DNA from 4 places in the Aquisalimonas sp. 2447 genome. Region 4 is predicted to be linked to each of the others. Evidence: predicted binding sites of a transcription regulator. Region 4 holds the regulator's gene; each other region holds the start of a gene.
What was found. Region 4 encodes FliA, which starts transcription of late flagellar genes. Its sites were predicted from a motif close to GCTAAAGTTNNNNNNNNNNCNGCCGATA; they were not measured.

Region 1 (7,396 bases), 590 kb from region 4:
GCGCCTTCCGCGACGGGGATGGACTGGGTGTGAGCGAATTGCCGGGGGCGGCTGACGCGTTGGATTCAAGGTTCACCGCCGCCTGCCGATCACGATCGTGACGGAATTCCGGCACCGGCAGAGCGGCAAAGGTGCGGCAACGGGTTGCCGCCCGGGCAGTGGTTTGCCGCTACTGGCGCGTTGCCCGGATCATCGCTCGCGTAGCCTGTAGATGACACCACCGTGGCTGCGGATCATCTGCAAATCACCGGTATGGCGCGCCAGCGACTCGGAGGCACCGACGATGAGATAGCCACCCGGCCGCATCTGCTGGATCATGCGGTTGAGAATGTTCTCGCGGGATGTGGCAGAGAAGTAGATCAGCACGTTGCGACAGAAGATGATGTCGAAACGCCCGAGGCTGGCATAGCTGTCCAGCAGGTTATGGACCATGAACTGGCCACGGCGACGGATCTCCGGCCGGACGACCCAGCTCTCGCCACTGGGCTGGAAGTAACGGTCGCGTCGTTCGGGGCTGAGCCCACGGTTGATCGTGGACGCGGGGTATTTCGCTTCCTTCGCCTGGGCGATCATGGCCGGGGAGATGTCGGTGCCGACGATCTCGGCCTCGATACGCGCCCCGCGCGCCCGGTACTCCTCCAGGGCGATGCTCAAGGAATAGACTTCCTGCCCCGAGGAGCACGCCGCCGACCAGATGCGCAACTGCTGCTGCCCCCGTTTGACGAACTCCGGCAGCAGGGTGTCCTGGAGAATAGTGAAGGGGTAGGTGTCCCGGAACCACTGGGTTTCATTGGTGGTCATGGCCTCGATGACCATGCCGCGAAGGCGCTGGCCACCCGGCTGTTGCACCCGGTAGACCAGCTCGCCCAGATCCTTGATGCCCTCGCGCTCCATCAGGTGCCCCAGCCGGCTGGACACCAGGTACTGCTTGTTGTCGCCCAGAACGATCCCGCAGGACTGCTCCAGGAAGGCACGGAACGCCTGGTAATGCTCCGGCACGATTTCTCGGGAGGCCACCAAACGTTGTCCCTCTCTAGCGGGTCGCAAAGCACGGCCGGGCGACGCCGGCATGACACAGGCTGCGCCGATTGTAGCCCGACCCATGCCTGCAGGACCAAGCACCATCAGGCACTGACCTGCTCCATGCGCACCTGAACCCGCTCCGCCAGCTCGTTGGCGGCAAACTTCGCCAGAAATTCGTCGGCACCCACCTGCTTGACCATGTCGGTGTTGAACGTACCACTCAGTGAGGAGTGCAACAGGATGTAAGCGCCCTTGAGAGCATCATCACGACGAATTTCCGTCGCCAGCGTATAACCATCCTTGCGCGGCATTTCCAGATCGGAAATGACCATCAGCAGATGGTTCCAGGGAGACTCATCGGGTCGTGAGGCCCAGTCCCGCAGCGTTTCCAGTGCTTCTTCACCGTCCTTCGCCATGGTGCTCTGCAGACCCAGCTCGTTCAGGGTGTCACGAATCTGACGCCGGGCGACACTGGAATCATCCACCACCAGCACATGCCAGTCGCCGGCGTCGGCGGACTGGTTCAACCCCTTGTCGTCCAGGCCCGGGAGCCCACCGAGGCCGCCCGCCCGGTTGAGTTCGTCCATGACCTTCTCGACGTCGATGATCTGCACCATGCGCTCATCAACCCGGGTCACACCGGTGAGATACGCCGTACTGGACCAGTTGCTCGGCGGCGGCATGATGTCCTTCCAGTTGACGTTCACGATGCGATCCACTGCCCGCACCATGAACCCCTGCACACTGCGGTTGTACTCGCTGACGATCACCGATGCACCGTCGCGGTCTTCCAGCGGCCGCCCCGTGATCGCCCTGGCAAGATCGAGAATCGCGATGGTGCGGTCACGGATGTAGCACACCCCGGCGACCGTGGGGTCGGCATGCGGCAGCTGCACCAGCCGCGGCACCGGAATGACCTCCCTCACCTTGAAGACGTTGATGCCGAACAGTTGCGCACCGGCAAGCTGGAACAGCAGCAGCTCCATGCGGTTGGTTCCCGCCAGCGTCGTGCGTTGATCAACGGAATCCATGATGCCCGCCATATGTGCTCTCTCCCGAGGGGCTGCCGCCCGTGTCGCCGCGATCTCGATTGCTGTCCGGGCTGGGTGTCGGCAGATGGGCCGACAACTTGACCCGGTCGGTTGTGGCCTCCCGAACGGGGGAGGAGCTGGCCCGGTTCATGCATAAATCACGGGGCAAACAACTGCATCCACTCGAACCGAGGGCGCAGCGTAGCGCGAACGCCACATGCACATCCGGACTCGCTTCACATCTGCAGAGATCGACCGGCGCCGGTTGCGGGTTATCGTCCGCGCCATCACGGCGGCCTGCTGCGTACTGGCCGGCCTGATCACGGCAGGCCCGACGGTTGCCAACGAGCGCCAGTCCCTGGACGAGATTCGCGACGCCGTCAGAGCCCACACCGAGGCCAATCTGCCCGCGGAGGGCAATGGCAGCGTCGAGGTGGGGCGCATTGACTCGCGACTCCGGCTGGCACGCTGCGAGGAGCCGCTGGAGACCTTTGACCCGCCCGGCCGCTCGGGGAGTCAGCGATCCACGGTGGGAGTGCGCTGCGATTTCCCCTCGCCCTGGACCCTGTATGTCTCCGTTCGGGTGGAAATGCTCAAGGAGGTCTATGCTGCCGCCCGGACCATTCCGCGGGGCAGCCGGATCGGCGAAGAGGACATCATGCGGGTGGAAATGGATGTGAACCGCATGACGCGGGGCTATTTCACCAGCGCCGAGCAGCTTCTGGGAATGGAGTCGCAGCGCGCGCTGCGCGAGGGCGATATCATCACCGCCTCCCGGGTGGGCGCGCCGCAACTGGTGGAACGCGGCCAAACCGTGCTCATTACGGCGGAGAACGGCAGCACACGCATCAGCATGAACGGCGAAGCACTGCAATCGGGGGCACTGGGCGAGCGCATTCGGGTCCGCAACTCATCCTCGGAGCGCGTTGTCGAAGGCGAAATCGTTGCGGACAGCCGCGTGCGCGTCTCGTTCTAACGGTTTATGACGAGCGCCAGTCGCCGTACCATGAAAAAAAGTGCATCCGAGGCTAAAGTTCTGCCAACAATGGCCGATGATCTTCCGGAAGGGGAAGACCTCCCCAACCAGGACGAATGACAGGAGCGAAAACATGGCTAATCCAATCGACGGCAGCGGACGCCCGGCCAGCAACCCGATGCAGGACGCCCGGGACAGTCGCCAGCTCCGCGAGACAGTATCCGAGCCGAACCGCGGCGACGAGCGCAACCAGGACGCGGCCGCCGGGTCCACCTCCACGGCGGGCGAATCCGAGCGACTGCAGTCGCTGCGTGAGGCCGTCGACCAGACGCCGGAAGTTGACCGCGGCCGCGTGGACGCACTGCGGGAGCAGATCGCCAACGGCGAGTACCCGCTGAATGCGGACAGTATTGCCGACCGCTTTGCGGAACTGGAAGGCCTGCTGGAGGGCTGATCGGTGACCGACTCATCCACGGGGCTGACCGAACTGCTTGCCGAGCAGAACGCCCGCCTGCAGGCACTTGAAACCCTGCTGATGGAAGAACAGCAGGCGCTGGTTGCCCGTAACATGGAGACGCTCCAGGGGCTACTCAGCCGCAAGGTGGAGTTATTGGGCGCCGTGGAAGCTGCCGAACGCCAGCGCAATACGCTGGTGACGGAAATCACCAGTGAACAGAATCCTGCACGTGCCATGGAGGCCTGCATCGAACGCCTCCCCGACGCGGATAAGGCCCGGGAACTCTGGACAACCCTTCTACAGGCACTGGAGCGCTGTGGCTCAGTCAATGAAGCCAACGGCACCGTGATTGAACGCCGGCGCGCCGGTGTGCAGCGCACCATGGAACTGCTGCAGGCCGATTCCACTCCCGCTGCCGGCGGTTACGGCCCGGGGGCGGACTCAACGCCCTCAAACAGCGGCGGCCGCGAGATCAGCCAGGCCTGATTCCCTTCAATGCAACGCTCCCGCCGGGCGTGATTGGTTACCCGCTTGGCCTCCGCCCCCTACCCTCCCCGCGACTGGACACACCTCCAAGGCCTGCAAACCCGAACGATGGACAAAAAAAACCCGGCCGCAATGGATGGGCCGGGAGGCGCAGATCGGGGACAGGATGCGCCAACGCGAGAAGACCTTCAGCTCAAGGGCAATACCTGCTTCCTTTACCTTGAGTACAAGGTTAGTACAGGAAATCGCATTGTGCAACCCCTGTACATCACTTCACCGCGAGGCGCCGCGCAGGCAACGCCAGGTACGCCGGGCAAGTATCATCACGGCCGTCAACGACACGAACCAGACCCCCAGGGAGATCACGGAGGTCCAGAACACGTACGACTCCACGGTGAACCCGACGCCGTAAACGATGACCACTTCCGGCCAGGTACGCGCCAGCCAGTCCATGAACGTGCCACCGGGCCACAGGAGCAGACGCTGCCAGGGCGACAGGGGTAGCGTGTCAAACACGGGCCAACCTCAGATTGACGAGAACACCATGATATATGGTCATGCGATCGCCGTCCTCAGTAGCGGGCGAAACGTGCGGCGGCCAGCAGGGCCAGCAGGAACACCACCCCCAGGCCGATAAAGCTCCACTGGAAGGCCACCGTATAGACGTCCCGGTACAACGCCTCGGGCAGGCCGGACAAGGCGCCTTCGGCGCGAGCCAGCGCGTCCGGACTGACCGCGGCGGCCTCCCGCAGCGCCCGCCAATCCAGCACCACGGACAGCGTCGTGACGCCGACCGCGCCACCGAGTTGCTGGGCAAAATTCAACGCCCCCGCCCCCTGCGCCGTGTGGTGCAGCGGCAGCCGGGACAGCGAACCGGTGTGGATCGAGGGCATGCCCAGCCCGAGGCCCACGCGGCCCAGCGCCACCCAGAACATCACCAGCAGCAGCCCCGTCTCAGGCCCCACGAATCCGAGAGCGACGCAGGAGACCGCCATGATGAGCAGCCCGCCGGAGATCGGTACCACGGCGCGCAGACGATCCGCCAAATGCCCTCCGAGCGGGAACATGGCCGCCATGACCAGCCCTGCAGGCATCAGCACCACACCTGCCGCCGTCGGCGTCATGCCCTGCACTTCCTGGACGAACAACGGAATCAGATAGGTGGAGCCGAACAAGCCCACACCGAACAGCAGCGCGATCACCGATCCGGCCGCAAAGGCAGGCGCCCGATAGAGGCCCGGGTCCAGCAACGGCGCGCGGGCGAGGAGTTGCCGCAACACGAAGGCCACCAGTAACGCCGGGACCACGATGAGCGCCGGCAACACAGGCCACTCCAGCCAACCCAGGCGCTGACCGCTGACCATGACCCACAACAACCCGGTAATCCCGGCAGCGAGCAGCAGCACACTGAACCAGTCCAGCGCCAACCGGCCACCACTGGCGCGCCCCAGCGGCACGAAGCGCAGGGCCAGCAAGCCACCCAGCACCGCCGTCGGCACTGGCAACAGCATCACCGCACGCCAACTGGTCAGATCCACCAGCACACCCCCCAGCGCCGGCCCGACCGCTGGCCCGAGGATCACTCCCAGCCCGAACAGACCCACACCCAGGCCACGCTGGCGCTCCGGAAACACCTGATAGATCAGCGTGATTGCCAGCGGCTGCAGCAACCCGGCGATTGCTCCCTGGAGGATCCGCGCAACGATGACCAGCTCCAGCGTCACCGCCCAGGTGCCGAGCAGCGAGGCAGCGGTGAACACCACCATGCCGGCGACATACACCCGCCGCATCCCGAACCGCTGCAAGGCCCAGGCATTGAGCAGTATCGCCGTGGTCATGGCAGCGAGAAAGCCGGTGGACAGCCAGTGGGCGTCCTTCTGTCCCACGCTGAAGGCGGTCATGACATCGGGGATTGCCACGTTGACCACGGTGGTGGCCACGGCAGTGGACAGGGTCCCCAGCATCACCGTCAGCAAGGCCTGCCACTTGTAGCGCGAACCGTACTGCTGGAACAGACGCTGAACTTCGTGCTGCACGCCGCCTCCAGGGGCCCTTTTCAACCTTTGCGGAAGTTATGTCGGAGCTCAGGCACGCATCAACGGGGCAGGACCGGATACAAAAAAGCCCCGTCAAGCGGGGCTTTGATGCGTTACTTGTTTGGTGGAGCCAGGCGGGATCGAACCGCCGACCTCCTGCATGCCATGCAGGCGCTCTCCCAGCTGAGCTATGGCCCCGTGAAGTCGCTGCGCATGATAGGCAGCCCCGGCCGGATTGTCAAACGTCGGCCGCCCTCACCCGGCATCCTGCGCCTGGCGATCAATATACCGCAGTGCGGCGTCGATCCGCTCCAGGCTGCGCTGGCGGCCGAGCAGCTCCAGCGTTTCGTCGATGGACGGCGACACCGGGCCGCCGGAGAGAGCGACCCGCAGGGGCTGCGCCACCTTGCCGAGCTTCAACCCCTGGTCCTCGGCCACAGCGACCACGACCTCGTGCAGACGCTCCCGCTGCCATTCCGCCACCCCCGCAAGCGCCTCGCGGAGACCGGCAAGCGCCGGCCGCGTCTCTGCCTTCAGGTTCTTGCGCGCCGCCTTATCGTCGTACGCCTCGGGCATGCGGTAGAAGAACAGGCTGTTCTGCGCCATCTCGGCCAGCGTGTGCGAACGGTCCCTGTAGGCGACCACCACATCGCTCAGGGGCGGGCCGTCGGCGGGGTCGACATCGAACCGGCCCATGTGCCAGCTCAGGTGCCGGGCCACGTGGGCCGGATCCATGGACTTCATGTACTGCTGGTTCAGCCAGTCGAGTTTGGACGGATTCAGGGCCGAGGCCTTGGCGTTGAGATCATCGATATCGAACTTCTCGACCATCTCGTCCAGGGTGAAGATCTCCTGGTCACCGTAGGACCACCCGAGACGCACCAGGTAGTTCAGGACCGCCTCGGGCAAATACCCCTGGTCGCGGTAGTTCATCACGCCCACGGCGCCGTGACGCTTCGACAGCCGCTTGCCGTCCTCGCCCAGGATCATGGGCACATGCGCGTAAACCGGCGGCTCAACGCCCAACGCCCTGAGAATGTTCACCTGGCGCGGGGTATTGTTGAGGTGATCATCGCCGCGGATGACGTGGGTGATCCCCATGTCCATGTCGTCCACTACCACCGTGAGATTGTAGGTGGGCGAGCCGTCGGTACGGGCGATGATGAGATCGTCCAGTTCGGTGTTGCTGAACGCCACCCGCCCATGGACACGATCATCCACCACCACCTGGCCGTCCAGCGGGTTGCAGAAGCGGACGACGTACGGCGCGTCCGGCGACGGCGCTTCGGCGAGATCACGGCAGTGGCCGTCGTAACGCGGCTTCTCCTTGCGCCGCAGCTGCTCTTCACGCACTGCATCCAGGCGCTCCCGCGAGCAGTAGCACTTG
Region 2 (7,396 bases), 1.7 Mb from region 4:
TGATCTTCTTGCGTGTTGTCATGGACTACTACTCAACCGTCTTCAGTGCGGAAACCATATCCAGTTGCCGGAGTCGGCGCAGGATCAGCAGGACAGAAAGGGCTGTTGCTGCCAGAACTCCGCCGGCGGCGAAGGCGTAGGTCTGCGTGGTGATCACGAAGGGCACCCGGAACAGCTCAGTGCTCATGGCCTCGCTCAGCGCCAGCGCGAACCCGATGCCCAGGACCCAGCCCAGCGGGATTGCCAGCAGTGTCAGCGCTGCGATCTCGCCCAAAAGGATCCAGCCCACCTCGCCACGGGTGTAGCCCAACACCCGCAGGGTGGCGAGTTCCCGTGCACGCTCGGCGAAGGCGATCCGGGCGTTGTTGTACGCCACGGCAAAGGTGATCGAGCCCGCCAGTACAAGCAGAACACCCATCATCACCAGTACCGTGTCATCGATGTAATCGCGGATGGCAGCCTCGGCCTCGCCGATCATCCCGATGCTGGCGATCCGGGGCGCGTCCCAAAGGGCATCATAGAGTGCCGCGTGCTGGCTCTCGTCGGTCAGCAACCAGACGCCGGATATGGCGGGACCTTCGCGCATCAGGCGGTTCAGGGCCTGACGTTCCATGTATGCGCTCACGCCCACCGGCTCGTTCACGGTGGCGGCGAGTGCCACCTCCAGCGTGCGCCGGTGGCCTTCCATGATCTCCACCTGCACCGTCCCGCCGGGCCGCACGCCCAGATAGTTCGCCAGGTAATCGGTAAGCACCAGGCCCTCGGGTGGCAGGCGCTGCGGTGTACCGCGAGCGTCGATGAGCCGGCGCAGCTGTGGCTCCGCATCCATGCCGAGAATGGTGGTCCGGCAGTCCCTGTCACCGCTAACCAGGCGCACCGGCACATTGCGGAATCCCTCCACGTGCTGCACCCCCGGCTTGTGCCGGAGACTGGCTACCGCGTGGGCCGAGGTCGGCTCGCTGAAGTAGAGGTTGATGTCCATGGTGTGCATCAGCCGGCACTGGGTATCGAGCATGGCGTCCACCGCGCCGAACTGGTAGCTGCCAACCAGCAGCAATGCGCCGGAGAGGCCGATGCCCAGCACCGAGAGGCCGGATTTCATGCGGTGGCGGGCGAGATTGCGCACAATGATGCGGGTGGGTTGATCCAGGAGTTGCCCCAGCCGCGAGCGCTCCAGCCAGCCCTGGTGGAACGTCTCCGGCGCCGGGGGGCGCATGGCCTCGGCCGGTGGCAGGCTCACCGCCCCGCGCACGGCCCGGTAGGTGCCCAGGGCCGCGGCGCCGGTGGCAACAGCCACCGCCAGCAGCACCACCTGGGGCTGGAGCCGGAAGCTGATGGCCGGAAAGCGGAAATACTCCATGTACACCGCGGCCAGGGCGTCCGCCGCCCAGGCGCCGAGTCCGACCCCGACGGCCAGGCCGATCAGCACGATCAACCCTGTCAGTAACCCGTAGTGCACCGCCATGTCGCCGTTGCCGTAGCCGAAGGCCTTGAGCACGGCGACCTGCTGGCGCTGGGTACGCACGATCCGCCCCATGAGCACATTCAGCAGGAACGCGGCTACGCCGAGAAACAGGGTGGGCAGGAAGACAGCCATGACACGCAACTGGTCCAGTTCCATGGACAGGAACTGGTGTGAGGCCTGGTCGTCCCGGTCATGGGCGCCGATGCCGCCGTAACGGGCCAACAGGTCGTCCACGGCATCGATCACGGGCGACGCATCTGCCCCCGCCTGCAGGGAGAGCACCGCGTTGTTGAACGCGCCGTCCATGCCGAAGGCGTTGGCCAGCGCGCGCCGGTTCATCCACAGGATGCCGAAGCGCTCGTAGTCCGGCAGCAGATCCGCCGGCCCGATCTGATAGACGAACTCCGGCGACAAGGCCACGCCGCTGACGGTCATGGTCTCCAGACGGCCGCGGATGATGGCGGTGAGGGTGTCGCCCGGGCGCAGGCCATGTGCCTCCGAGAAGGGTTCGCTGATCACCACCTGGTCTGTGTGCCCCGACTCCGGCAGGTTGCCCTCGCGCAGGTGCAGCCGGTTCAGATCGGGCTGGCGGCCATCGGGAACGGACAGTAACTGGCCGCGGACCGGGTCCGGGTATCCGGGCACCTCGATGCGTACCGGTGCGCTGACACGGGTGTCCACATGATCCACGCCCGGAATCTCGCGCAATCGCTCGGCCAGGCCCTCCGGCGCCCGCTTGAGGTCGACGAATACGTCGGCAAAGCGGTAGTCCCGGTAGAAGCGGTCCTGGGTGAGGCTGATGGCGTCCAGGGTGGTCACTGCAATGATCAGCGTCATCACCCCTGCGGCCACCACCACGGCGATCGCCGCCACCTGGCCCTTGAGTTCCACCAGGTCGCGCAGGAGCTTGCGGTGGATGGTACGCATGCCCGCCTACCAGCTCAGTTCGGCCGGGGATTTGCGTTGTGCGTTCACACGCACGTCGCTGACCCGCCCGTCACTCAGTCGCACCACCCGATCCGCCATTTCAGCGATGACCACATTGTGGGTGATCACCGCCGTGGTGGTCCGCAGTTCGCGGTTGACGTGGGCGATGGCTTCCAGCACCTGGACCCCGGTGCGCGAGTCCAGCGCTCCCGTGGGCTCGTCGCACAGCAGCACCGCCGGGCGCTTGGCGATGGCCCGGGCGATGGCCACCCGCTGCTGCTCGCCGCCGGAGAGCTGGGAGGGGAAATGATCCAGGCGCTCGCTGAGACCCACGAGCGCCAGCGCCTCCTCGGGACGCATGGGGCTGCGGCTGATCTCCGTGACGATGGCCACGTTCTCCCGCGCCGTCAGGCTGGAGATGAGATTGTAGAACTGGAAGACGAAGCCAACATGCTCGCGCCGATATGCCGTGAGCACCCGGTCTCCGCCGGCGACCAGATCCTGATCGCCGTAGCGCACCTCACCGTCAGTGGCACTGTCCAGGCCGCCGAGGATGTTCAGCAGGGTGGACTTCCCCGAGCCCGATGCGCCGAGCATCACCGTGAGTTCACCGGCGTACAGGTCCAGGTCCACGCCGCGCAGGGCATGGATGACCATAGCGCCGTTGCGGTAGACCTTGGTCAGCCCCCGGGTGGCGAAGACGACCTGGGTGGAGAGGGCGTCGGAGTGGTCCATGGCGCGTCCGCTGCTGTCTTTTCCCATGCACAATAGCAGTGGCGTCAGTGCGCGGTGTTGATCAGTGTCAATGCCGTGAAACTTCCGGCGCAGTTGACTTCCCGGGCAATGACGATGTTCTCCGGGGAGGTGCGGATGCGTTCAGGCGGCGGATCGCTCGTGTTCGTCGCCCACGATCGATCCTCGACCGTTGCCCTTGGCCGCATACATCCGCTGGTCCGCGAGATCGACCAGGTCCGGCCAGTCCGTGTCCAGATCGTCCTAAAGGGTTTGTTTCCGGTGCCGATAAGACAGGGTGACTGAGAAGCGGGTTCTGCCATGACTGCACAGCATGATCTTTCCAGGTTGTACCGGTTCGGTGATCGCATCTCGGTGGCGATACTGTGGCTTGGCGTGCTGCTGGCCCTGGCGCTGGCACCGCTCCACGGCACCTGGATGGAGTGGTTCCTGGTGGCGTTGCCGGCGGCGCTGTTGCCCTCCGCGCTGGCTTTTCTGCTCCCGGGCCATCGGCTCACCCGCGTGGCGGTCGGTGTGGCGTACATGGTGTTCTCGGCGCTGATCATTCACCAGACGCGGGGCATGGCAGAGCTGCACTTCTCCATCTTCGCGTTGCTGGCTTTTCTGCTGGTCTACCGCGACTGGCTGCCCATCGTCGCAGCCGCAGGCGTGATCGCGATCCACCACCTGTCCTTCAACCTGCTGCAGGCGGCGGATGTCGGCGTTTACGTGTTTCCCGAGCCGGGGTTGCACATGGTGTTGGTGCACGCCGCATTCGTCGTTTTCCAGACAGCCATCCTGGTGTTGCTGGCGGTGATCGGCCGCCGCGACTCCCTTGCGGGTGCGGAGCTGGACGCGGTGGCGCGTGGCCTGCGCGCGGACGAGGGGGATATTGACCTCCGCTACCGTTTCCCGGCGCCCACCAGTGCGGTGACCGAGGACATGCACGAATCCCTGAGTGCCATCCAGGAGTCCGTGTTATCCGTGCGCAGCACGCTGGATGATGTCGCCGGACTCGGCCAGACCATGGACGCCGACTCCCGGGTTGCCGTGGAGCAGGCCACGGCGCAGTCGGACGAAACGCGCACCCTGGCGACATCGGTCACGGAAATGACTGCCTCCATCGAGGAAGTCGCCCGGAACGCCGGCACCACCGCGGAGACCACTCGCAGCTTCAGTCGGCGGCTGGAGGAGGCGCGCGACGGCGTGAGCAACGCCAGCAACTCCATCCAGCAGGTGCTCCAGCGGCTGCAGCAGGGCAGCGAGCGCATGACGGCGCTGGAGAAACAGGCCGAGGAGATCGGCAGTGTCCTGGACGTGATCCGGAACATTACCGAGCAGACCAACCTGCTGGCGCTCAATGCCTCCATCGAGGCGGCAAGGGCCGGCGATCACGGGCGTGGTTTCGCCGTTGTCGCCGAGGAAGTCCGTAACCTGGCGGCGCGCACCAGTGAGTCCGCGGGACAGATCGAAGGCATGATTACCGGGCTGCGGCAGGAGACCGCCGCCAGTGTCAACGCCATGGAGGAGGGGGTCACGGAAACCGGGCGCGGTGCCGATCTGATCACCGGGGCCGACCACACCATGGGTGAACTCCTGGGCGAGGTGCACCACCTGGACGAGATCACCGCTGGAATCGCCTCCGCTGCGGAGGAGCAGAGTCAGGTTGCCGCGGACATCGATCGGCGTCTCAACCGCATCAACGATCAGGCGGAACAGACCCGCGCCCGCACCAGCGACACGGCCGACAACGCCGTGCGCATGCACGCCCTGGTGGAGGACCTGCAGGGGCGCCTGCAGCGCTTCCTGGTGCGCGACTGATCCATGCCCGGCGGCGCCCGCCCCGAGGCGGATGTTACGATGCAGCAAAACCGCTGCACAGGAGCATCCCATGGCCGCCCGCGATACGGAGCTCACCACTGACCAGAAAGCCCTGGCCATCAACCTGGACAAGTTCAAGTTCGGCTCCATCGTGGAAATCGGCGCCGGCCAGGAAGTGGCGCGGCGGTTTTTCTCGGTGGGCGCGGCCGCCGGGACGGTGGCCAAGACCATGTCCGCCTACGACATGGCCGTCAGCGACGACATCTACGGCCCGGTGGACCGCTACGTCAGCCGCGCCCGGCTGATGCAGATGCTGGACAAGGAGTTCAGCCAGGTGGTCAACCGGCTCACCGACGTCCGGCCCCGCAATTCCACGTTCTTCGCTTATGCGGCCACGGTGACCGCCCGCAGCTTCAAGCAGCAGAACGAGTGCCACGGCTGGGTGGGGATCCGCGCGCAGTTCCACCCCGGTGCTGCTCCCAGCGACATCGTGCTGCACGTGCGCATGCTGGACCAGGACAACGCCCAGCAGGCCGACGCCCTGGGCATTCTGGGCGTGAACCTGATTCACGCGGCTTTCTACTACCACAACCGCCCGGAGGACATCATCGACAGTCTTCGGGACGAACTCGGCACCGACCGCATCGAGGTGGACGTGGTCCACTTCTCCGGGCCGTACTTCGAGGAGGTGGACAACCGCCGCATGAACGTGCAGCTCATCCGCAGCTGGCTCACGCGGGCGGTGATCTTCAATCCCGACGGCAATGTGGTGGTGCCGGGGGAGCTGTTCTTCCGCAAGCCGGTGCTGGTGATCCGCGGCCTGTTCAAGCCGGTGACCAAGGTCAACGCGGACATGATGCTGGCGGGGCAGCAGCAGTTCGACAAGCTCGCCGCCGTGGACCACGACGACACCGTGTCCCTGGCGGAGGTCACCATGAGTTCGCCGACGGCCGCGGACGAAACCGATGACGCCGACTTGCTGGAGCGCGCGGATCTGCTCGCCGCCCTGGGCTACACGGTGATGATCTCCGATTACGTACGCTTCTTCCGCCTGCGCGCCTACCTGCGCCGCTACACCCAGAAACCCATCGGCATCGTGCTCAGCGTGCGCGATTTCGGCACCCTGTTCGACGAGAAGTACTACGAAGGCGTCGAGGGCGGCATCCTGGAGGCCTTCGGCAAGCTGTTCCCGGACAACACCCAGGTGTATGTGTATCCCTCGCGCCGGGACGGCGAGACCGAAACCACGACCCTGCACAACGTCCAGGTGCCGGGGCACCTGCGGCATCTGCTCGCTCACCTGGTGGAGAACGGCAAGCTGCAGGCCGTCGAGCCCACTGACGAAAGCTGGCTGCACATCGATGCCGGCGAGGTGCTCCACGGCGTGCGCCAGGGGCGCGGGGCGTGGGAGGAGGCCGTGCCGGCACCGGTGGCCGAGACCATCATCCAGCGTCGCCTGCTGGGCTTCGACAGGGACTGAGAACCGCCCCTGGCGCTGATCGGAGACACGCTGCCTGATTGCCGTGGGCGGGGTATCATTCGCACCGCGACACTGTTGCTTCATGTTTCCGTATCGGAGGCCATGCCATGACCACGCCGTTTTCCCTGCGCCCCGTTGCCGCGGGCGCCATCATGTCCACAGTTGCCCTGGCCGGTTTCACGGCCCCGGCCCATTCCCAGGAGCGCCCCCTGCTGGTGGAGCGCGCCACCGTGCTGCCCGCCGGCGAGGCGGCGGTGTTCGGGCATCTTGCTTATGAGATCGGGCGGGAGGCCCCTGGTGGCCTCGAATATGACAACGCGCGGCTCGGCCCGTTTGGAGCACGCTTCGGGCTTGGTGATCGCGTTGAGGTCGGCGGCTCTCTTACGGCCAACATCAACGATGAGGATGACATCGGTGCACCGGACAATTCGGGGCTCGAGGGGCTGACCGTCTACGGCAAGATCGCGGCCAACGACTACATTGCCGTGACTACGGGCCTGACGGCTGCCGGCTCGAACGACGTCGGTCCATATCCCAATGATGGCCTCGACTTCTTCGTCAACCTGCCCATGCAGCGGCCACTGGGTGTTGGCCTCCTCTACGGCGAACTTGGCTATACGGTGCAGGACAGTGACGTCGGCGGCAGTTTCGTCAATTACGGAATCGGCTATTCCGTGCCCATGAACGAAGAACTTTCGCTGAACGCCGAGCTTGTAGGCGAGGAAGCCGGAGGCACAGTTGACGGATTTAATCCGCGCAACGGGAACAGCATGAGCCTGGTCCTCGGCGGCAATTTCCAGCCGCAACGCAACATGGACATTGCCCCTTACGTCTCCATGGGTCTCTACGATGCAGCGCCCAGCGTCGCCCTGGGGGCTTCTTTCGAGATGCGCATGTAACCCGGCCGGGCCACCTGGCCATGCTCGTGAACCCCGGCTGCCGCGCCCGCGGCTCCGGGGTTTTTCGGTCAA
Region 3 (7,396 bases), 340 kb from region 4:
TCCCGGATCACCATGGTGATGTTCTCGCGCACGGTCAGCCCGGTGAACAGCGCCCCGTGCTGGAACAGGACCCCCATGCGGCGTCGAAGCTGACGCAACTGCCGGCGATCGACTGCGGTCGCATCCGTGTTCAGCACCCGGATGCGACCGGCCTGCGGCGCATGCAGCAGCATGATCTCCCGCAGCAGAACCGTCTTGCCGGTGCCACTGCCTCCGACCAGTCCAAGAATCTCGCCGCGGCGAACGTTGAGATCCAGGTCCTGATGGATGGTGGTATCGCCGAACCGCGTGCACAGACCCTCCACCCGGATGATCTGCTCCGTGGTGATGTCGGCATTGGCTGTCGCGGCTGAGGAGGTCATAAGTTCAGCTGGCTGAAAACCACGGAGAAGGCCGCATCGGCCACGATGACCAGGAAAATCCCCTGGACGACGCTCTGCGTGGTTGCCCGCCCCACGCTCTCGGTGCTGTTCTGCACATGAAAGCCGTGGTAACAGGCTACCAGGGCGATGATGACTGCGAACACCGGTGCCTTGATGATGCCCACCCAGAAACTGCTGGCTGCCACGGCTTCCGGTACACGCTGGATAAACTCGCGCACGCCGATGTCGAAATACGCGGTGGCCACCGTCATGCCACCCAGCATGCCGAAAATGTCAGCAAAGATGGTCAGCAGCGGCATGACGATCACCAGCGCCAGGATCTTGGGCAAGACCAGCATCTCGTAGGGGGTAACGCCGATGACGCGCAGGGCGTCCACCTCCTCGGTGATCCGCATGGTCCCGATCTGTGCGGTAAAAGCGGAGCCGGTGCGGCCGGCGACAATGATGGCCGTCATCAGTGGTGCCATTTCGCGGAGCATGGTCAGCGTAAGCAGGTCCACCAGAAAGATGGTGGCCCCATACTGCTGCAGCGGTTGGCCACCCTGGAAGGCGATGACCACGCCGGTGAGGAACACCAGCAATCCCAGAATCGGCAGGGCGCGGACCCCCGCATTGTCCATCTCGCCAACGACCTGGCGCCAGCGCAGCGTGTGGGGATGCAGCAGCCGCGGCACACTGTCTGCGCTCACCTCGCCGACAAAGGCGAAGAAAGCCGCCAGCCGGCGAACACCGTCCACCGAGGCTTCCCCGATCCGGTAGACTATACCGGGACGGGGTGCGGTCGGTGACGGCGGCAGCCGGTGTTCGGTGACCATGTCCAGGAGTTCCCGGTGGGCGGGCTGGATACGGGCGCGGTCCACGGCGTGTCCCCGGGATTCCAGGCTTTCCAGGTGGCGACGCAGGGTCACCGCACCCGCGGTGTCCAGGCGCTGCATGGCGCTGGTGTCGACGGTCACGGCGCCCGTCTCCGTGCGGGGGAGTGCAGGAACCCGCTGTGAGAAGCCTTGCCAGCTCCAGTCGCCCGTGTACGCGAGGATCTGCCGCTCGCCGTCCCAGGTGATCAGCGGTGGGTCAAAGGAGCCTGGCGTGGCGTCTCCACTGGCCATTCATTCATCCGGCGATAGCGTTGCGTCGAGGCAAGGATCGCGGGACCATCGGTCAGATGCAAATCCCGCAAGCGCCCGTTGCCAACCTCTGCGTCGACCTCCATGCCCATACCACCGCCTCGGACGGCGCCCTGTCGCCGCAGGAGCTGGTGGAAAGGGCCGCAGTTCGGGGCGTGACTCACCTGGCGGTGACGGATCACGATACCACGGCCGGGGTCGCGGCGGCGCAGGAGGCCGCGCAGCAGACAGGCCTGCGCGTGATTCCGGGGGTCGAGGTCTCCACCTTGTGGCAGGGGCGGGAGATCCACCTGGTGGGCCTGGGTCTCCGGGGACATCCGGTGCTGGAACAGGGGTTGGCGTATCAGCAGGCCCAGCGCTGGGAACGGGCCGAGACCATCGTGACACGGCTGGCGCGGAACGGCGTTGCTGGCGCCGAGGCAGTGATCGATCAGCGCGGCGCAGATGCACCGGGACGAAGCCACTTCGCCGAATGGCTGGTCGCGCAGGGCGCTGTCAGGGACCGTCAGCAGGCGTTCAAGCGTTATCTCGGTCGCCAGGGGCGGGCCTGGGTGCGCCCCGGATGGGTGAGCCTGGAGACCGCCGTGCGCTGGGTTCATGTTGCCGGAGGCCGCGCGGTGCTCGCTCACCCCTACGCCTACGGCATGACCGGCGCCTGGCTCCGGCGCCTTTGCGAAGCGTTCGCCGGCGCCGGTGGTGAAGCCATTGAAGTGGTGACGGGGCGGACTACACCGACGCAGGTCCGCGATGCCCTGGGTCTGTCTTTGCGGCACGGGCTGGCAGCGTCGTGCGGATCGGATTTCCACGCACCGGGAACCGGCCTGGAACCCGGCCATCTGGCACCCCTGCCCGTTTCCGCCCGCCCCGTGTGGGACCACGCTCCGGAATTGCTGGCACCTGATGGTCCCTAGTGTCAGTCCTTTGAACCATCCTGGCGCTGCTCGTCTTCGCGGGTCCGTCTGACCTCGCGGAACTCACCCTCGATGATTGTGTGCGGGCGCTTCCGGGCCTGTCCCGGAGTCGGAGTGGTGCGGTCTGCCCTGGCGCGGGACAGACCCCGCATGAGCCAGAAACGGACCCATAACACCACTGCCAGAATCGCCCCGACGCCGAGAAGAACGGCCAGTAGCACGGCACCGAAAATCAGCGCCGCGCCCAGGATCGCCAGGCCTCCCAGGACCAGAAGAACGTGGACGAACGGATTGGTGCTGCGGTAGTGCATGGGCAATGTCCCGGATTCTGCGACACAGCCGACAGAGCGGCGTGGACCGAATCGTTATTGTGCCTCAAGTCACAGGCGGTTGGGCCGATACCTCTCAACAACGCCACGAAAAGACAATACGAGCGTGCGGGTTGGCGGCAACCGCCATTGCTGGACGATTGATTCACTGAAGGAGAGTTTCCCATGGGCCGGTTCATTATGGGCAGTATCCGCAACAAGCTGTTGCTGATTACAGGGGGCGGTACTGCCCTGGTGCTGATCGCGACGCTGTTCGGGTTCTATCAGCTCTTCGACAGTATTCAGGGGTATCAGCGCCTGGCGACGGTGGAATCCCAGCAGGAGCGACAACTGCAGGTGATTCGCGCTCAGTTTGCGGCACAACAGGAGGAATGGCTGACCCTGCTCCTGCGGGGCGACCAGGGGCACCGCCGCGAGGAACACTGGGAGCGGTTCCAGGACTATCAGACCGACATCCAGGAGATGACCCAGGAGCTACTCGAGGAGGTTCAGCACCCGCAGGTGGTCGAACCGCTCGAGGCGTTCCGTGAGGAACATGCCGCGATGTTGCCGGAGTATCAGGAGGCTCTGGAGATATTCGAGGACACCTTCGGTGATCCGCTGGCCGGCTATGAGTGGGCAGAAGGCGTGGAGCAGACGAGCCTGACCTCGCTGCGTGAAGCCCGTGACACCATGGTAGACGTCGCGGCCACGGAGACGGACCGCAATCTGGAGCGGGCTAACCAGGCAGTGTTGCTGAGCCTTGGGCTGCTGGCCGCTGCGGTCCTTGTGGCCTTCATCGGGTTCCTGCTGCTTCTTCAGCGCGGGCTTCTGCGCCCGGCCGCCGAGCTGCGCGAGGACCTGGATCGCCTCTCCCGGGGCGATTTCACCCAGGCCGTGCGTAAGAGCACTGACGATGAGCTGGGCATGATCGCCCGCAGCGCCCAGCAGATCCAGCAGCAGCTGGGCAACATGATCGGCCAGGTGCGCGATGCCGTGAGTCAGCTCGCGTCCTCCGCGGAGGAGATGTCCACGATTTCCGCGCAGACGTCCGCAGGCGTGGAGCGGCAGCGGTCCGAGACCAACAGCGTGGCCACGGCCATGAACGAGATGACCGCCACCGTCCAGGAAGTGGCCCGCAACGCCACTGAGGCGGCGGAAGCCGCGCGGGACGCCGACGCCCGCGCCAACGAAGGCCAGGCGGTGGTGGAAGAGACCGTCTCCGCGGTAAACCGCCTGGCCGCGGAGATGGAGCGTGCGGCGGACTCCGTGGGCCGGCTCAACGAGGAAAGCGAGTCCATTGGCTCCGTGCTGGACGTCATCCGAGGTATCGCCGAGCAGACCAACCTGCTTGCACTGAACGCGGCCATCGAGGCCGCGCGGGCCGGGGAGCAGGGTCGTGGCTTCGCCGTGGTGGCGGACGAGGTGCGCAGCCTGGCGCAGCGGACGCAGCAGTCCACCCAGGAGATTCAGGACATGATCGAACGGGTGCAGTCCGGCACCGGCGATACGGTCAAGGTCATTGAGGAGAGCCGCAGCCAGACGCAGACGGTTGTGGATCGAACCCAGAGTGCCGGCGAAGCCCTTCAGGGCATTGCCGGGGCTGTGGGACGAATCAATGAAATGAACACCCAGATTGCCAGCGCTGCAGAAGAGCAGAGTTCCACCTCCGAGGAAATCAATCGGAACGTGGATACCATCAACCAGGTCGCCGAGGAGAGCAGCGAATCGGTGGAAAGCAGCCGCAAGGCCAGCGAGGAACTGGCGCGCCTGTCCGCGGAACTGCAGGAACTGGTGCGCGCGTTCAGGATCAACTGAGGCCGGCGGCCGTGGAGCCAACCTGGCAAAGCGGCAAAGAGTACTAGTAGACTGCCGCAACCCCGGGTGAGTTGAGGTAATCGGCGATGATGGATGCAACACCAGAGGGTGTGGATCCCGCCTACGCAGCGTTTCTCGACGAGGTCGTCGAGGCAGGAATGGTCTGGGGCCTGAGCGACGACGAGGGTTGGGCTCTGGCACCGTCTGCCGATGATGACCAGGTGATGGTCATGCCGTTCTGGGCCTCGGAGGAGGGCGCCCGGGCCTGCGCTTCCGGAGAGTGGGAGCAGTTCGTGCCGGAGCCGGTGGTTCTGGACTTCTTCATGGAAGAGTGGCTGCCGGGCATGGACGGCGACGAGCTACGTGTCGGCGTGGCGTGGGATGCGGAACTGGAAGGCGTGGAAGTGCCGCCTCTGGAACTCCAGGCGGACCTGGAGGCCGCCATCCTGGACCGCAGCGAGTCAGACGTCGATGGCGAGGCCGCCGCTGACGATGACGATGCCTGACAGCGTGGTGCGCCGCGCTCACGCTTTCCCCGCGTGGCTGGATGCACTTCTCGACGATCCGTTGCATCCTGGCCTGCTCGCGGAACGCCTGGACCAGCGCGGCGTGACGCTGTACCAGCCCTGGCATGAGGGCCTGGTGGGCAACCCCTGGCGGGGCCAGATTCACGGCGGTGCATTGACAGTGCTGCTGGACAAGGCGACCCGCGCCGCGGCGCTCACGGTGATGCCTTCGACTGAAGGCGTTGTGCCGCTGGATCTGCGAGTAGACCATCTGTCGCCAACCCTGGGTCGCGAGGGCCTGCGCGTGCGCGCCGCCTGCCATCACCTGACCAGGACCGTGGCCTTTGTCGAGGCCACGGTGACGGAACTCAACTCCAGTCTTCCCGTAGTCGTCGGCACGAGCAGCCTGTTGAGAAATCCATGAACGCCTTCCCGCAGGACTCCAATGACTGACTTTCGCGCAATGGTGCTGGCGGCCCGCGAGCAGCGCGATTACCGCAAGCTGGTGGAACTGATTCCCTACGCACGCATGCTGGGTATCGATTTCCATGAAGATGCCGGCGGCGAGCTGCTGTTTCGCCTGGCGTTCGGCCGGCACAATATCGGCAATCCGGCCATGCCTGCGCTGCATGGCGGAGCCGTGGGTGCCTTCATGGAACATGCGGCGATTTTCGAGCTGCTCTGGCGCATGGAGGCCTCCATGCTGCCCCGGGTGGTGGATTTCTCCATCGATTATCTGCGCCCGGGCAAGCCGGAAGACACCTACGCCTGCTGCCGCGTATGGCGGCAGGGGCAGCGTATTGCCAATGTGGCGGTGGAGACATGGCAGTCCGACCGCGATGCAACCATCGCCACGGCACGCGGCCATTTCCTGCTGTCCGAGCCGGGGGCGGCGTAGGGCGCGACCGAATCAGCGTTCGTCCACGCTCCAGGACTTGACGAACAGGATCGCGGCCGCCGGCACATGGACGATGCCGATGCTGGTAACGAACACCAGAACGATGTTGAGTTCGGTGAGTACGCCATAAAGCCGCGCCATCACCCAGCCGAACGCGATCCCCGTACTCAGTAGAACAATCCGCGCCACACGCAGATGCCTGATATTGGGAACCCGTCCTGGGAGCTCATGGTGCACATAGGCAGCCGCGGCGAGGGCGAATACGGCAATGGCCCCGAGCAGTAGATTCAGCATGTTTCCTCCAGGAAGGCAGCGAGCGGCGCGGGGAGCGGTTCGCTCAGGCGGCTCCCGGCTCCACCAGCGCCATGCCGGTCCAGACCAGGGCGACCAGCAGCGCCACGGCCAACGTCGCCAGACCGAGACGGCGGCGTCCGCTGCTGCCATACATGGCCCAGCCCAGGGCCACGAAAGCGATGGATCCGGCGAGCAGAAGCACAAGCGTGATCATTGCACCCCGCCAACCGCGCACTTGACGCCGTGGATCCGGTCGAGGCGATCCACAACGATGGTGGCGTCGACAAAGCCGGTGCGTTCATGGCCGTCCTGATCCCGGGCGACAATGTAGGCACTACCCTGTATTCGTTCCACGGCATCCGCCCGGTGTTGTGCCAATGGCGTGCCAGTATCCTGCCATTGCCAGCTGCGGATGTCGTCCACCGGGACGCGGTCAAGACTGGCTTCGGACTGCAGGCGTCCCTCGATTTCCCCGGGAAGGCGCAGGGGGACCTGTACCACCGTGCGGCTGCCCGCGGCAATGGTGCCCGCCTGGTCGGAAGCCATGCTCAGTAGCTCGTTGTCGAGGCCGGCGCCGCTGCGGTGGGCGTCCAGCGTGTAACGGTTGTTGCCGGTATTCCGGATCTCCACGTCCAGATAGCGCGTGGCAGTGAGCTCACCGTCGATCATGGCGCGGCCGGGCTCGCTGCTGATGCCGGTGACCCGGGCTTCCAGGTCACGGTGCAGGCTGGCACCGGCGCCGCCGGCGCGCACGCGCCAGCGGCTATCGCCCTCGACGGGTGCGGCGTCACCACTGAAATGCAGCGTCACCGCCAAGCGCTCGGAGCCCTGCGTCTGCTCCGGCAGGGCCATTTCCGCGAGATCGGACCAGACTACCGGGTCGTCGTCCGGGTCCACCAGGGTGGCGACCGTTTCGCCGTTGTCCATCAGTCGGGCGGAGCTGACGGTCCAGGCGTCCGCCGGCCGGGAGTCCGCGCAGGCGTCGGCCACCCGCTCGAAGATGGGGTGGTCGAACCGGTGTTGTGCCTCCCAGGGGGTGTCCACATCCAACTCCACCCGGTCGTCACTCCAGTAGACCGCCTGGGCGCCCAGGGAAGTGGAAACCACGGTGGCGGATTCCACGTCAACGTCCAGTGAGCGTTCATCGGTGACTG
Region 4 (7,396 bases):
CAGCCGCAAGCCGGGCCAGGCCCGGTCGGGAGCAGGAGGCAGCGACCGCCGCACCCCGGGACGACGCCTCGGTGGAGGCCATGCGCAGCGAACTGCGGACGCTGCGGACCCTGTTCGAGAACCAGCTTTCCGTGATGGAGTGGCAGCAGCAGGGCCGCAATCGCCCGACCCGGACCACCTTGTTACGCCAGCTCACGGAGATCGGCCTGGGGCCGGACGTGTGTCGCAAGCTGGCGGACCGGGTGGACGAGTCCCTGGCTCCGGACGTGGCGCTGCGCCAGGCCATGCATACGGTGGCGCGGCATCTGCCGGTGAAGAAGGATGATCTGCTGGACCGTGGTGGCGTGGTGGCCGTGATCGGCCCCACCGGGGTGGGCAAGACCACCACCGTGGCGAAACTGGCCGCACGTTTCGCTTTGCGGCATGGTCGGCAGACCGTGGCCCTGGTCAGCACGGACAATTACCGCATTGGCGCGCAGGATCAGCTGCGCAACTTTGCCCGGATTCTCAACGTGCCGGTGCATACCGCCGGCTCGACGGAGGAACTGGAAGAGGTGCTCGGCGACTTGGCGGACAAGCGTCTGGTACTGGTGGACACCGCCGGCATGAGCCAGCGCGACATGCGCCTGGCGGAGCAGTTCAGCACCCTGAAGGCGCTGGGGGATCGCATTCGCAGCTATCTGGTGCTGTCGGCGAACACCCAGCTGGCAACGCTGAACGAGACGGTGAAGGCGTATGCCGGGGCGCGCCCGGCGGGTTGCATCGTCACCAAGACCGATGAGGCAACCAGTCTTGGCGCGGTGATCACGGTGCTGCTGCGTCAGCGGCTGCCGGTGAGCTTCCTGGGCAATGGCCAGCGGGTGCCCGAGGATCTTGCGCCGGCACGGGGTGATAGACTGGTGCAGGAAGCCGTGGGCCTGGTGAAGCAGTATGGTCAGGCCGCCGACGACGACCAGCTGGCGGTCGCCTTCGGGGGCGGTGCCGGTCAGGGGCAGTAGGCCGCGCCGCATCGAACAATCGGAGTCATGGAACCGCGTGCGGGACGCGGATGCCATGTCGGAACAAGAGATCGAACAACGCATGGATCAGGCAGCGGGGCTGAGGCGAATGAGCAACCCGAAACCGGTCAAGGTCATTGCGGTTGCAAGCGGCAAGGGCGGGGTGGGCAAGAGCAGCGTGTCCGTCAATCTGGCGGTGGCGCTATCCACCGCCGGCAACCGTGTGCTGCTCATGGATGCCGACCTGGGGCTGGCCAACGTGGACGTGCTCCTGGGGCTCAGTCCGCGCTATAACCTGGCTCACGTCATGGATGGCGAGGCCGAGCTCGAAGAGATCCTGGTGGAGGGGCCGGGGGGCATACAGATCATCCCCGCCTCGTCGGGCACCAAGCGCATGGCGGAACTGGGGCCGGCGGAGAACACCGGCCTGATCCGCAGCTTCAGTGAGCTCAGCGGCGACTGGGACTATCTCATCATCGACACGGCGGCGGGTATCGCCGATAGCGTCATCAGCTTCGCGCGGGCAGCGCGGGAGGTGATGGTGGTGGTCTGCGACGAGCCGTCCAGCATCACCGACGCCTATGCGCTGATCAAGGTGTTGCACCGGGACTACGGTGTGGAGCGGGTGCATGTGGTGGCCAACATGGTCTCCGGCGCGGCGGAAGGCAAGACGCTGTACGACAAGCTCGCCCGGGTATGCGAGCGCTACCTGGATCTCACCGTTGCCTACATGGGCGCCATTCCCCGGGACGATGCCATGCGCAAGGCTGTGCAGCGCCAGCAGGCGGTGGTGAATGCCTACCCCGGAAGTCCGTCGGGCCGTGCCTACGCGGAAATGGCCAAGCGCGTGGACAAACTGCCGTTGCCCACCCGGGCGGAGGGGCACCTGGAATTCTTTGTCGAGCGCCTGGTGCAGTACAACGCGTCCGGCGGGGAGGTGATGCCATGAAGCCGCGCGCCGCCGCTTACACGGAGGTCCAGAAGCAGAGCAGCGAACACGACGTGCTGGTGGAGCATGCGCCGTTGGTCAAGCGCATCGCCCATCATCTCCTGGCGCGGCTGCCGGACACCGTGCAGCTGGAGGATCTGATCCAGGCCGGCACCATCGGCCTGCTGGAGGCGGCGCGGCAGTACGACACCGCCCATGGCGCCAGTTTCACCACCTACGCGGGTATCCGCATCCGCGGTGCCATGCTGGACGAGATCCGACGGCTGGACTGGACGCCGCGTTCCGTTCATCGCCGTGCCCGGGAGGTGGCCCAGGCAAGCCGGGAAATCGAACACCGCACCGGCCGTGAAGCCCGGGACAACGAGATCATGGACGCTCTGGACATGAGCGCCGATGAGTACCACCAGGTGCTCAACGACGCTTCAACGGCACGGCTGTTCAGCCTGGACGAGGTGTCTCTCACCACCGGTGAGGCGCGGGAGCCCGCCAGCGACGACGCCGGCCCGGTGAGCCGTCTGGAGGACGCCGGCTTCCGCCAGGCCCTGGCCGCGGCCATTCGCACGTTGCCGGAGCGCGAGCAACTGGTGATGTCCCTCTACTACGAGCAGGAGCTCAATCTGCGCGAGATCGGCGAAGTGCTCGGGGTGACCGAATCCCGGGTCAGCCAGATCCATGGCCGCATCATGCTCAAGTTACGCGACCATCTTGCCGACTGGACACAATAGCGGCCGGCGGACAAGTTCACGAACTGCGCCCTGTTTGGCAGAACCCGACGCAATGGTCGGGCAGGGTAGGCCACGTTATCCGCGGGAACGGCCCTGACTACAGCAAAGGTGATTCACAGTGAGTTCCGACAAGAACATGAAAATCCTGATCGTGGACGACTTCTCCACCATGCGGCGGATCATCAAGAACCTGCTCCGCGATCTCGGTTACAACAACACTGCCGAGGCGGACGACGGCAATACCGCCCTGCCGATGCTCAAGAAGGGCGGCTTCGATTTCCTGATTACGGACTGGAACATGCCCGGGATGGACGGGCTCGAGCTACTGAAGAACGTGCGCGCCGAGGAGGAGCTCAAGGATCTCCCGGTGCTGATGGTGACCGCCGAGTCCAAGCGCGAGCAGATCATCGAGGCGGCCCAGGCCGGCGTCAACGGCTATATCGTCAAGCCGTTCACCGCCGCCACGCTGAAGGAGAAGATTGACAAGATCTTCGAGCGTATCGGATCGGCCGGCTGAGGAGTGACGCATGAGCACTGAAGCCAGCGATCTCGATCGTTATGCAGAAAAGGCGCGGGAACTCCTGAACCATGTGGAGGCCGGTGACCACGAGGCGGTAGGCGAGGTTCTGGACGAGCTGACCCGCCTGCGGGAGACCGAGCTGTTCCGCGAAGTGGGCAAGCTCACCCGGGAGCTTCACGAAGCGCTGAAGTCGTTCCGCACGGATAACCGTCTGAGCGAACTCGCCAGCGAGATCCCGGATGCCCAGGATCGGCTCAACCACGTCATCGAACTCACCGACAATGCCGCGCACCGCACGCTGACGGCCCTTGAGGAATCACTGGAGTCGCTGTCGGGCCTCGGCAGCGAGGGCCGGGAACTGGCCGCGGAGTGGAAGCGCTTCCGCCAGCGTGAACTCTCCGCCACCGAATTCCGTGACCTCAGTCGGCGCATGGACGGGTTCTTCCAGCGCCTGGAGACCGAGGGCGCCACGGTGCAAAGCAAGCTCACCGACGCCCTCATGGCCCAGGACTACCAGGACCTCACCGGCCAGATCATCCGGCGCGTGATGAAACTGGTGAAGGAGGTGGAGGACGGGCTGGTGTCGCTGATCTCCATCTCCGCGCCGGAGCGGACTACGGAACAGCGGAAACCGGCCGATAAGCCGGTCACGGACCCGATGGAACTCGAGGGGCCGCAGGTACCGGGCCAGGAGTCCGACACCGCCGTGCAGGGGCAGGACGAGGTGGATGACCTGCTCTCCAGCCTGGGATTCTGAGGCGGAAGGCGGCACGGGAGCATGGGTAAGCGGGTGAAGGGGCGCGCCACGGGCAGCGCCCACCCGGGAAGCGCTTGGGGGCATTATGGCAACTGACACACAGGACGAGATCGTCCAGGACTTCCTGGTGGAATCCCGGGAGATTCTCGATGAGCTGGGCGAACAGCTGGTGCAGCTCGAGCAGCAGCCGGATCAGAAGGACCTGCTGCACGCGGTCTTCCGTGGCTTCCACACCATCAAGGGTGGCGCCGGTTTCCTCGGGTTCGATCCGCTGGTGGACGTCTGCCACCGCACCGAAGACCTCTTCAATCTGCTGCGTAACGGCGAGCGGCAGGTGACCTCGGAACTCATGGATTACGTCCTGCGCGCGCTGGATGTGGTCAACAACCAGTTTACGGACCTGCAGAACGGTGAGGATGCCCGCGGTGCGCCGGCGGATCTGCTGGAGGCCCTGGAGCGGCTGCAGCAGGAAGAGCACCTCGGGGATTCCGCGCCCGGCGCCGCGCCGGCTGCCGAGCCTGCAGTCCAGCCTGCAGCCGAGCCTGCAGCCGAGCCGCAGCCCGCGGCCAGCGGCAGCGCGCCCGCCGACGATGACATCACCGAGGAGGAGTTCGAGGCCCTGCTGGATGCCATGGACGAAGGCAAGGCGGAGGCTGCGTCGTCGCAGGCCGCGCCGCCGAGCAGCGGTGATGACGAGATCACCGACGAGGAGTTCGAGAAGGTACTCGATCAACTCCACGGCCCCGGCACGCACAAGGGCGTGCCCGACGGGGCGGATGCCGGCCAGTCGGCCGAGGCAGGCGACGGCGATGATCTCATCACCGACGATGAATTCGATGCGGTGCTCGACCAGATCCACGGGCAGGGCAAGGGCCCCACGTCCACGGATGCGGGGTCGGTAAGCCCCGAGCCGCCGGCGCCGGCGAAAGCCGAACCGCAGAAGCCGGAAACGACCCCGCCGGAGCCAGGCCGCGCCGAGGACAAGCCCGCCGCCGCAGGCGGTGGGTCCGGCGGTGGCGGCAGTGATGCCGGCGGCGCCGGGGGCGCTGGCGGAGCCAAGGGGGGAGGCAGCGGCGAGACGTCGGTGCGCGTGGATACCGGCAAGCTCGACGACATCATGAACCTGGTGGGCGAGCTGGTGCTGGTGCGCAATCGCCTCAGCACCATCCGCTCCACCTACGATGACGAGCGCATGAGCCAGGCGGTGGCGGACCTGGAACTGGTCACCTCGGACCTGCAGAACGCGGTCATGAAGACGCGCATGCAGCCCATCAAGAAGGTCTTCGGGCGTTTCCCGCGCCAGGTGCGCGACCTCGCCCGCAGCCTGGGCAAGGAGGTGGATCTGCAGATGTCCGGCGAGGAAACCGATCTGGACAAGAACTTGGTGGAGGCCCTGGCCGATCCACTGGTCCACCTGGTGCGCAACTCCGTGGACCACGGCATCGAGGAAGCGGCGGACCGCGAGGCCGCCGGCAAGCCCCGCAAGGGGGTGTTGCGCCTGTCCGCCGAGCAGGAGGGTGATCACATCCTGCTGACCATCGCCGATGACGGCAAGGGCATGGATCCGGAAGCCCTGCGCACCAAGGTGGTGGAGAAGGGGCTCATGGACCGGGAGTCCGCCAACCGGCTGGACGAAAAGGACTGCTTCAACCTCATTTTCATGCCCGGGTTCTCCACCAAGGCGGAGATCTCCGATGTCTCCGGGCGTGGCGTGGGCATGGATGTGGTCAAGACCAAGATTTCCCAGCTCAACGGCACCGTGGACATCGACTCGGCGCCGGGGCGGGGTACGACCCTGAAGATCAAGGTGCCGCTGACCCTGGCCATTCTGCCGACGCTGATGGTGCGCATGCGCGGACGCAAGTTCGCCCTGCCAATGTCCGTGGTCAGCGAGATTTTCGAGCTGGAAATGGACAAGACCAAGGTGGTGGACAACAGGCGCGTGATCATGGTGCGCCGCAAGGCCATGCCGCTGTTCTTCCTGGAGCGCTGGATCGATGCCCTGGGCAGTCTGGAAACCCGGGATCCGGATGCCGCCCGGGAGGAGCAGCAGGTGGTCACCGTCAACGTCGGCAACCAGACGGTGGGCTTTGTGGTGGATGATGTCATCGGGCTGGAGGAAGTGGTCATCAAGCCGCTGGGCAGCATGTTGCAGGGCCTGCCCGGCCTGGCGGGGTCCACGATCACCGGCGATGGCAGTATTGCACTGATTATTGATATTCCCAGCCTGGTGAAGACCTTCGGCTCGCAGATGTAGTGCGCCGCTGGCGGGGCTGATGAGGAGAGGTGCGTGGCCAAGCGCGTATTGATCGTGGACGATTCCGGGTTTTTCCGCCGACGCATCAAGGAGATGCTGTCGTCGGACCCGCGGCTGGAGGTCGTCGGTGAGGCGGCCGATGGCCGACAGGCCGTGGAAGAGGCCGTGCGCCTGAAGCCGGATGTCATCACCATGGACATCGAGATGCCGGTGCTGGACGGCATCTCCGCGGTGCGCGAGATCATGCAGCGCCAGCCGACGCCGGTGCTGATGTTTTCGTCGCTGACGTTCGATGGCGCTCGCGCCACGCTGGACGCGCTGGAGGCCGGGGCGGTGGACTTCCTGCCCAAACGCTTCTCCGACATCTCCTCCAATGCGGACAAGGCCCGCGAGCAGCTCCAGGAGCGTGTTCGCACCGTGGCCGCAGGCGCCCGGCCCGGAGCCGCAACCTCGCGGACACGGCCAACGCCGCCGCCGACGGCGACGCGTTCATCCACGGCCGCTGGCGCTGCGACCCGGGAGAGTGCCGCTCCGGCCCGACGCGCCAGCGCCGGCCCCAGCGCCAGTGATCTGGACCTGGTGGTGATCGGCGCCTCTACCGGTGGGCCTGTGGCCTTGCAGCGGGTGCTGTCGGCACTGCCGGCGTCATTCCCGCTGCCGATTCTGCTGGTGCAGCACATGCCGGCCAATTTCACCGCGGCCTTCGCCCAGCGGGTTGACGGCATGTCGAAGCTGCGCGTCCGTGAAGCCGTGGACGGCGACACCCTGGAGGCCGGCACTGCACTGCTGGCGCCGGGCGGGCAGCACATGGGCGTGCGTCGGCGGGGCAGTGCGCTGAGCGTGCGTGCCATCGAGCCGCGGGATGGTGAATTCTACAAGCCCAGTGTCGATGTGGCCCTGCGGGAAGCGACCCAGGCCTGTGGTGGCCGCGTGCTGGGAGTGATTCTCACCGGCATGGGAGCGGACGGTTGCGAGGGCGCGCGTGAACTCAAGGGCCGCCAGGGGCATGTCTGGTCCCAGGACGAGGCAACCAGCGTGATCTACGGCATGCCCGGGGCGGTGGCCAAAGCGGGGCTGACGGATCGCGAGATGCCGTTGACGGACATTGGCCAGGCACTGGCCCGATTGGCCTGAGGACGCTGAAGCGATGCGGACATGGGCGATATCCAACCAGAAGGGCGGCGTCGGCA

Region 1: KU884_RS13880 (chemotaxis protein) is a predicted target of FliA. The motif match lies at 2,131-2,158, and genes of this name have one in related genera.
Region 2: KU884_RS03030 (methyl-accepting chemotaxis protein) is a predicted target of FliA. The motif match lies at 3,388-3,415, and genes of this name have one in related genera.
Region 3: KU884_RS09435 (methyl-accepting chemotaxis protein) is a predicted target of FliA. The motif match lies at 2,792-2,819, and genes of this name have one in related genera.

Annotation. Positions count from the first base shown of each region.
Region 1 is NZ_CP050695.1:2,929,140-2,936,535, forward strand. Features, by position in the region: gene KU884_RS13875 (protein-glutamate O-methyltransferase CheR) at 190-1,017, opposite strand; gene KU884_RS13880 (chemotaxis protein) at 1,125-2,066, opposite strand; gene flgA (flagellar basal body P-ring formation chaperone FlgA) at 2,272-3,030, shown strand; gene flgM (flagellar biosynthesis anti-sigma factor FlgM) at 3,164-3,484, shown strand; gene KU884_RS13895 (flagella synthesis protein FlgN) at 3,488-3,973, shown strand; gene KU884_RS13900 (hypothetical protein) at 4,247-4,489, opposite strand; gene KU884_RS13905 (DHA2 family efflux MFS transporter permease subunit) at 4,546-6,009, opposite strand; tRNA gene KU884_RS13910 (tRNA-Ala) at 6,132-6,207, opposite strand; gene gltX (glutamate--tRNA ligase) at 6,265-7,396, opposite strand, start outside.
Region 2 is NZ_CP050695.1:662,378-669,773, forward strand. Features, by position in the region: gene KU884_RS03015 (efflux RND transporter periplasmic adaptor subunit) at 1-22, opposite strand, end outside; gene KU884_RS03020 (ABC transporter permease) at 29-2,392, opposite strand; gene KU884_RS03025 (ABC transporter ATP-binding protein) at 2,399-3,127, opposite strand; gene KU884_RS03030 (methyl-accepting chemotaxis protein) at 3,446-4,945, shown strand; gene KU884_RS03035 (TonB-dependent receptor) at 5,016-6,425, shown strand; gene KU884_RS03040 (hypothetical protein) at 6,533-7,324, shown strand.
Region 3 is NZ_CP050695.1:1,995,165-2,002,560, forward strand. Features, by position in the region: gene KU884_RS09415 (ABC transporter ATP-binding protein) at 1-362, opposite strand, end outside; gene KU884_RS09420 (ABC transporter permease) at 359-1,489, opposite strand; gene KU884_RS09425 (PHP domain-containing protein) at 1,546-2,418, shown strand; gene KU884_RS09430 (hypothetical protein) at 2,421-2,729, opposite strand; gene KU884_RS09435 (methyl-accepting chemotaxis protein) at 2,913-4,544, shown strand; gene KU884_RS09440 (DUF2750 domain-containing protein) at 4,631-5,050, shown strand; gene KU884_RS09445 (PaaI family thioesterase) at 5,037-5,474, shown strand; gene KU884_RS09450 (PaaI family thioesterase) at 5,496-5,948, shown strand; gene KU884_RS09455 (hypothetical protein) at 5,961-6,242, opposite strand; gene KU884_RS09460 (hypothetical protein) at 6,286-6,456, opposite strand; gene KU884_RS09465 (hypothetical protein) at 6,453-7,396, opposite strand, start outside.
Region 4 is NZ_CP050695.1:2,338,414-2,345,809, reverse strand. Features, by position in the region: gene flhF (flagellar biosynthesis protein FlhF) at 1-998, shown strand, start outside; gene KU884_RS11015 (MinD/ParA family protein) at 1,054-1,947, shown strand; gene KU884_RS11010 (RNA polymerase sigma factor FliA) at 1,944-2,672, shown strand; gene cheY (chemotaxis response regulator CheY) at 2,809-3,189, shown strand; gene KU884_RS11000 (protein phosphatase CheZ) at 3,200-3,949, shown strand; gene KU884_RS10995 (chemotaxis protein CheA) at 4,035-6,206, shown strand; gene KU884_RS10990 (chemotaxis response regulator protein-glutamate methylesterase) at 6,240-7,340, shown strand; gene KU884_RS10985 (ParA family protein) at 7,354-7,396, shown strand, end outside.